Regions from separate parts of the Acidovorax sp. LjRoot129 genome, predicted to be linked through region 1. Evidence: riboswitches for the same ligand, from Rfam matches in the RefSeq annotation. Region 1 holds a riboswitch; the other holds the start of a gene.
The links. A riboswitch is a leader RNA that binds a small molecule or an ion and turns the genes downstream of it on or off. The one in region 1 is predicted to bind thiamine pyrophosphate.
Positions count from the first base shown of each region.

Region 1 (3,401 bases):
GCCACGGCCCAGGGCTGGGACCAGTTGACCGCCTACATGGACGACTTTCATCGCCAGGTGCCCGGCGGCCATTTTGTGACCCACTACTTTGCGAGCCACAACCAGCAGAGCATCGCCAAATGGAACATGGTCGACGGCACCGGCCAGGTGATCGGCGAAGGCGTCAGCTACGGCCGGTACAACGACCGCAACCGGCTGGTGGCCATGACCGGCTTTTTTGAAACCCCTTGATCGGACAACACCACCGTGCTTTATCTCAGGCAAATACAGGAGGGCATCGATTTCATCGAGGCCCATCTGGAATCGGATATCGAGCTTGTCGATGTGGCACGGGCCGCGGGCATGAGCCAGTGGCACTTCCAGCGGATCTTCAAGGCGCTGACCAGTGAGACCCTGAAGACCTACATCCGGTCGCGGCGCTTCGCCCGGGCGCTGGAGCAGCTGACCAGCACGCGGCTTCCGGTGCTGGACATCGCGCTAGCAGCAGGCTACGAGACGCAAGAGAGCTTCACCCGCGCCTTCAAGGACTGCTTTCGGCTCACGCCATCGCAGTACCGCAAGATGGGCAACCGATCGCTGTTCGTACGCAAGATCCGCATCGACGAAAGCTATCTCGCTCACATCCACAGCAACCTGTCGCTGGCGCCGGTCATCCAGCAGCGGCCCGCCATGCAAATGGTCGGCATGCCTACCGACTACTACGGCATCGATTCGGAGAAGAACAACCTCGGCCAGAAGCTGCCGCCGCTGTGGGGCCAGTTTCTGCCACGGCTGGGCGAGATTCAAAACGTGGTGCCCGGCATTTGTTATGGCGTGGTGGCACCCGCGGGGCCACACACCGAACAGCTGCGCTACCTGGCCTGCACCGAGGTGCGCGGCCCGGGCGCGCTGCCCGACGGCATGGTGGCGATGGAGCTGCCCGCAGCGACCTATGCACGCTTCACCCACCGGGGTGCTGCGCAAAATGTCGATGCCACGGTCAATTACATCTATTCGAGCTGGCTGCTGTCCTCCGGGCAATCGCACACCCTGGGGCCGGATCTGGAGATCTACGACTCGCAGTACCACCCGACGGCGGACACCTCGGTCATGCACTACGCGGTCCCCATCGCCGCCGCCACAGGCCGCTGAACACGCCCCACTACAATGCCCACCGCGCTCCTTTCGCGGAGCGCCATCGCTAGGGGTGTCGTCACCGGGCCGCCGGAATCGACTGAGAGAGTCCCTTTGAACCTGATTGAGATCATCCTCGCGCAGGGAAGCATGTCTGTTTGGGCCGGACCTTGAGTGATCTTGGGCTGCGCCTTCAGGCCGCCGCCCTGCTCTGTTAGGACTTACGCAAATCGGGATGCGACATCAGCCCGCCTGGGGCTGAGCCGCTGGCCTGAGCCCTGTTTTGCGTAGGTCATGTCTGTACTGCACGGAGCCTGCCCATGTCCTCATCCCCCGCTGCGCCCGCCGCCAACGAAGCGCTGGCCCCCGTATCCCCCGACCGCCGTGTCTTTCAGTGGCACGACCATGCCTCGCTCTGGTTCAGCCTGGGCGTGGGTTTGCTGGTCATGCAGGTGGGCGCGTACCTGATGCCTGCGCTGGGCACTCAGGAGGCGCTGATTGCCATCGTCTGCGGCTCCATCGTGGGCGCAGGCCTGCTGGGCTGGGTGGCCAAGATCGGTTGCGACAGCGGCCTGGCCAGTGCGGGCCTGATGCACGCGGTGTATGGCCGCACCTTCGCCAGCCTGCCGATCATCCTGAACATCGTGCAGCTGGTGGGCTGGGGCACGTTCGAGCTGGTGGTGATGCGCGACGCCACCGTGGCCATCGGCCAGCAGTCCGGCCACTTGGCCGGTGCGCACTGGCCCGTGCTGGCCACGCTGGTGTGGGGCGGCGTGGTGATGCTGCTCATCAGCGGCTCGATGGTGCAGCTGGTGCGCAAGGTGATCGCACGCGTGGCGCTGCCGCTGGTGGTGCTGTCGCTGCTGTGGCTGTCGTGGCAGTTCTTGTCGCTGGCGCAGACACAAGGTTTTGAAGCACTGTGGACGCGCAAGGGCGAAGGCGGCATGGGCGTTTTGCCCGCGCTGGACCTGGTGATCGCCATGCCCATCTCTTGGCTGCCGCTGGTGGCCGACTACGCGCGCCACGGCAAGAACGGCGGTTCCGCATTGCGCGGCACCTGGCTAGGCTATGCGCTGGCCAACATGTGGTGCTACACGCTGGGCGTGCTAGTGGCCCTGACCTTGCCCAGCAAGGACCTGGTGCAGGCGCTGCTGCTGGCCCAGGGCGGGCTGATTGCGCTGTCACTCATCCTGATTGACGAAGTGGACAACGCCTATGGCGATGCGTACTCGGGCGCGGTGTCGGCCCACAGCCTGCTGCCCCGCTGGGGCGTGCGCAAATGGGGCCTGGCCATGGCCGCCGTGTGCACCGCGCTTGCGCTGGTGTTGCCCATCCACAGCCTGGAGCCGTTTTTGCTGCTGCTCAGCTCGGTGTTTGTGCCCCTCTTTGGCGTGATCCTGGGTCGGTTGGCGTTTGGAGCCAATGCGCCCGCATTGCTGGCCGCGGCGCGCCGGGTCAATGCGGTCCCCGTGGCGATCTGGGTACTGGGCATTGCGGTGTACCACCTTGCACCCAAGGTGGTGCCCGGGGCGGGTTCGGCCTTGCCTGCACTGGCGTTCAGCCTGGTGCTGGCCTGGGCCACGCGCCCGCGCCGCGCCTGACGCCCCGCGGCGGCGGCCCAGGCCGCTGCAGCCTTGTGCGAGGCTTGCAGGCGTTTACTATTATTTTTATAGCAACAAGCGCTTGACACACAAGCGCTAGCGGCCTAAAACACTCAAAAAATCAACCCTGCACCACCACCTGGGCGACCGGGGCATAGCCGTGGTTCAGCGGGCCGTGCCCTTGGCCGGTGTGCACGTCGGCCCCCGCGGCGATGGCACCCAGGATGTAGTTGCGGGCGCGCTCCACCGCCTGCTGAAGCGGCAAGCCCAGCGCCAGGTGAGCGGCAATCGCGGACGACAGCGTGCAGCCCGTGCCATGGCCGTTGTGCGTGGCGATGCGCGGGGATTCGAGCCGCTGCAGCCCACCGCCGCGTGTGGCCAGCACATCCACCACCCAATGCCCTGGCAGGTGCCCCCCCTTGAGCAGCGCCGCGCGCGCGCCCAACGCGCACAGCGCCTGCGCGGCTTCGCCCAGCGTTTCCACGCCCTTGATGCTGCGGCCCAGCAGCCAGCCGGCTTCGTCCAGGTTGGGCGTGATCACCTCGGCCAGCGGAAACAGCTCTTGCACCAGCACGGCCACGGTCTCCTGTGCGATCAGCCGGTCGCCGCTGGTGGCCACCATCACCGGGTCCAGCACCACGTGCGGCAGCTGGTAGGTGCGGATGGCGTCGGCCACCACGCGCACCA
Region 1 is NZ_CAXUSE020000001.1:3,241,887-3,245,287, forward strand. It holds gene ACSQ3Q_RS14930 (nuclear transport factor 2 family protein) at 1-231, shown strand, start outside; gene ACSQ3Q_RS14935 (helix-turn-helix domain-containing protein) at 247-1,131, shown strand; TPP riboswitch at 1,173-1,277, shown strand; gene ACSQ3Q_RS14940 (purine-cytosine permease family protein) at 1,434-2,714, shown strand; gene thiD (bifunctional hydroxymethylpyrimidine kinase/phosphomethylpyrimidine kinase) at 2,836-3,401, opposite strand, start outside.

Region 2 (3,401 bases), 2.3 Mb from region 1:
GAGCAGGCGATTGCCTGCCCGTTGCTGGAAGGCATCGACCTGTCGGGCGCTAAGGGCGTCCTGGTGCTGGTGACGGCCGCCAAGGGCAGCTTGAAGCTGTCGGAATCGCGCATGGCAATGACCACGGTCAATGCCTACGCGTCGCCCGATGCGCACGTGATCTTTGGCGCTGCCTACGACGAGACCCTGGGCGACGAGATCCGCGTGACGGTGGTTGCGACCGGCCTGGCACGCCAGAACGCGCGCCGCCAGCCTATCTCGGTGGTGCAGGGCGGCCTGCGCACCGGCACGGACAACGTGGCCTATCAGATGCCCCTGGCCGGCGCGGGCGTGATGGGCTCGACCGTGGGTTTGCAGGGCGGCCACGCCGGCGGCACACAGGCCGACTACGGCAGCATGTCGGTGCCCAGCGTGTGGCGCACCAACCGCACGCAGGCTGCCGCGCGTGTCGACGCGCTGTCGTCGGGTGGCATGGACGACCTGGAAATCCCGGCGTTCCTGCGCAAGCAGGCCGACTAGTAGAGGTCTTCCCCCTGAGCGGCTTGCGCCGCTTCCCCCTTCTCTCTGCGCGCTGCGCGCTCCGGGAAGGGGGACGACACCAGCGCGGCGGGGCGGCCCTTGCGCGGTGTCTCTGGCATTGGGCCGTGACGGTTTACACCACCGCGCTTCCTATTTGGCTCGCATGCTCCTCAGCTGCGCAGCCACCGCCGTCTGGCTACGCGGGGCGCGCCAAGCAGCCGTTCTTGGCGCTACCTGCGTGTCCCTGGCAGCTTGCGCCGCGGTTTCCGGCTCTCCGTTTCCTATCAGGGTCATAGGCAGCAACGGGTGGTTTGTGCGGGGTCGGCCCATTAAAATCCAAAGATGCTCCAGCAACGCACCCTCAAGACGATCACCCGCGCCGTGGGCGTAGGCCTGCACAGTGGTCAGAGGGTCGAGCTGACCTTGCGGCCTGCGCAGCCGGACACCGGGATCGTTTTCCGGCGTGTGGACCTGCCGCAGCCTGTGGACATCCCCATCCGTGCCGAGGCGGTGACCGACACCCGGCTGGCCTCCACCATCGCGGTGGGCAGCGCCAAGGTGCATACGGTGGAGCATTTGATGTCGGCCTGCGCGGGGCTGGGCATCGACAACCTGTACGTCGACATCACGGCGGAAGAGGTGCCCATCCTCGACGGTTCGTCTGCGTCCTTCGTGTTCCTGCTGCAGAGCGCTGGCGTGGAACTGCAGAACGCGCCCAAGCGTTTTATCCGCGTTACTCGGCCAGTGGAGGTGCGCGAGGGCGAGGGCGCCAACACCAAATGGGCGCGTCTGGTGCCGTACCACGGCTACAAGCTCAGCTTCGAGATCGATTTTGACCACCCTGCGGTGGACTCCACCGGCCAGCGCGTGGAGTTCGACATGGGTGCGGGCAACTACAGCCGCGACATCGCCCGCGCCCGCACTTTTGGCTTCACACGCGATGTCGAGATGATGCGATCCAACGGCTTGGCCCTGGGCGGCGGGCTCGACAACGCCATCGTGATGGACGATTACAAGGTGCTCAACAGCGACGGCCTGCGCTACGACGATGAGTTCGTGAAGCACAAGATCCTCGATGCCATGGGCGACCTGTACCTCATCGGCAAGCCGCTCCTGGCGGCCTACAGTGCTTTCCGTTCCGGCCACGGCATGAACAACCGGCTGCTGCGCGAACTGCTGGCCCAGCGTGATGCGTGGGAGGTGGTGACCTTCGAAGACGAACGGCAAGCCCCCGGCGGTTTTGCGCAGCCGGCGCGCGCATGGTGAACGGCGGCGCGCGGTGCTGATCTTTCGCTGGCTTGCCATGCTGCTGCTTCTGGCAGCTGCCGTGTCGTTTGCGTTCTACGCCGGCACGGGCCAGGCACGCTACAAGCGGCTTGGGCTGGTGATCCTGAAGTGGACAGTGATTGCCGCCGTGTTTTTCTTTGCAGTGATCCTCATCGGCCGGCTCGCCTGAGGGCGGTGCGGGCGCGCCGGCAGCGCTGGCCTATACTCGCGCCTGCTCCGGGGTGTGCTGATGCACTGAGATGCGGACCGCTTGAAGAAATTCAGGCGGTTTGCGAACCCGACGAACTTGATCCGGTTCATACCGGCGGAAGAAGAGCCGACCTCCTTGTCCCATGCCTGCCATCCGTGCGGGCACATTTGCCTCAGGCGCGCGCGCACTGAGGGGCGCACAGGTCCATTCCGGAGCAGCCATCCACCGCCCCGGAACCAGGAGACCTGCCCCATGAACGCACCCGATCCCCACGCCCAGCTGGCCACCCGCGAGACCTTCGCCGAGTTGCTGGCGCTCACGCGCGAGCCTTTTCCCGCATCCCGCAAGGCCTACATCCCGGGCCATGTCCACCCGGGCCTGCGCGTGCCGGTACGCGACATTGCGTTGACCAACGGCGAGCAGGTCAGCGTCTACGACACCTCGGGCCCCTACACCGACGCCGAGGCCGTGATCGATGTGCGCAAGGGCCTGGCTGATGTGCGCGGTGGCTGGATCACTGGCCGCGGCGATGTGGAGCACTACGAAGGCCGCGCGCCCGTGGCGCTGGACGACGGCCAAAAGAGCGAGGACGCCACCCGCCTGGCGCAGCTGCGCGCGGAGGCTGCCGCCCTGCAGCGCAAGCCCCTGCGTGCCAAGGCTGGCGCCAACGTCACGCAGATGCACTACGCACGCAAAGGCATCGTCACCCCCGAGATGGAATACGTGGCCATCCGCGAAAACGGCAAGCGCGAGTGGATGGAGCAGTACATGGCCGACGCAGGCCGCGAGAAGCGCCTGATGGGCAACCCCATGGGCGCCACCATCCCGCGCATCATCACGCCCGAATTTGTGCGCGACGAGGTGGCACGGGGCCGCGCGATCATCCCCGCCAACATCAACCACCCCGAGGTCGAGCCCATGGCCATCGGGCGCAACTTCAAAGTCAAGATCAACGCCAACATCGGCAACTCGGCTGTCACCTCGAGCATTGAGGAAGAAGTCGAAAAGCTCGTGTGGGCGATCCGCTGGGGCGCCGACAACGTGATGGATTTGTCGACCGGCAAGAACATCCACACCACGCGCGACTGGATCGTGCGCAACTCGCCCGTGCCGATTGGCACGGTGCCGATCTACCAGGCGCTTGAGAAGGTTGGCGGCGTGGCCGAGGACCTGACCTGGGCGATCTATCGCGACACGCTGATCGAGCAGGCTGAGCAGGGCGTGGACTACTTCACCATCCACGCTGGCGTGCGCCTGGCGTACATCCACCTTACGGCGCAGCGGCGCACGGGCATCGTGTCGCGCGGCGGCTCCATCATGGCCAAGTGGTGCATGGCGCACCACCGCGAGAGCTTCCTGTACGAGCATTTCGAAGACATCTGCGACATCATGAAGGCGTACGACG
Region 2 is NZ_CAXUSE020000001.1:963,251-966,651, forward strand. It holds gene ftsZ (cell division protein FtsZ) at 1-519, shown strand, start outside; gene lpxC (UDP-3-O-acyl-N-acetylglucosamine deacetylase) at 862-1,785, shown strand; gene ACSQ3Q_RS04460 (hypothetical protein) at 1,823-1,975, shown strand; TPP riboswitch at 2,014-2,136, shown strand; gene thiC (phosphomethylpyrimidine synthase ThiC) at 2,249-3,401, shown strand, end outside.
Region 2: it holds a riboswitch for thiamine pyrophosphate, as region 1 does, so the genes downstream of both, thiC (phosphomethylpyrimidine synthase ThiC) here and ACSQ3Q_RS14940 (purine-cytosine permease family protein) in region 1, are expected to answer to the same signal.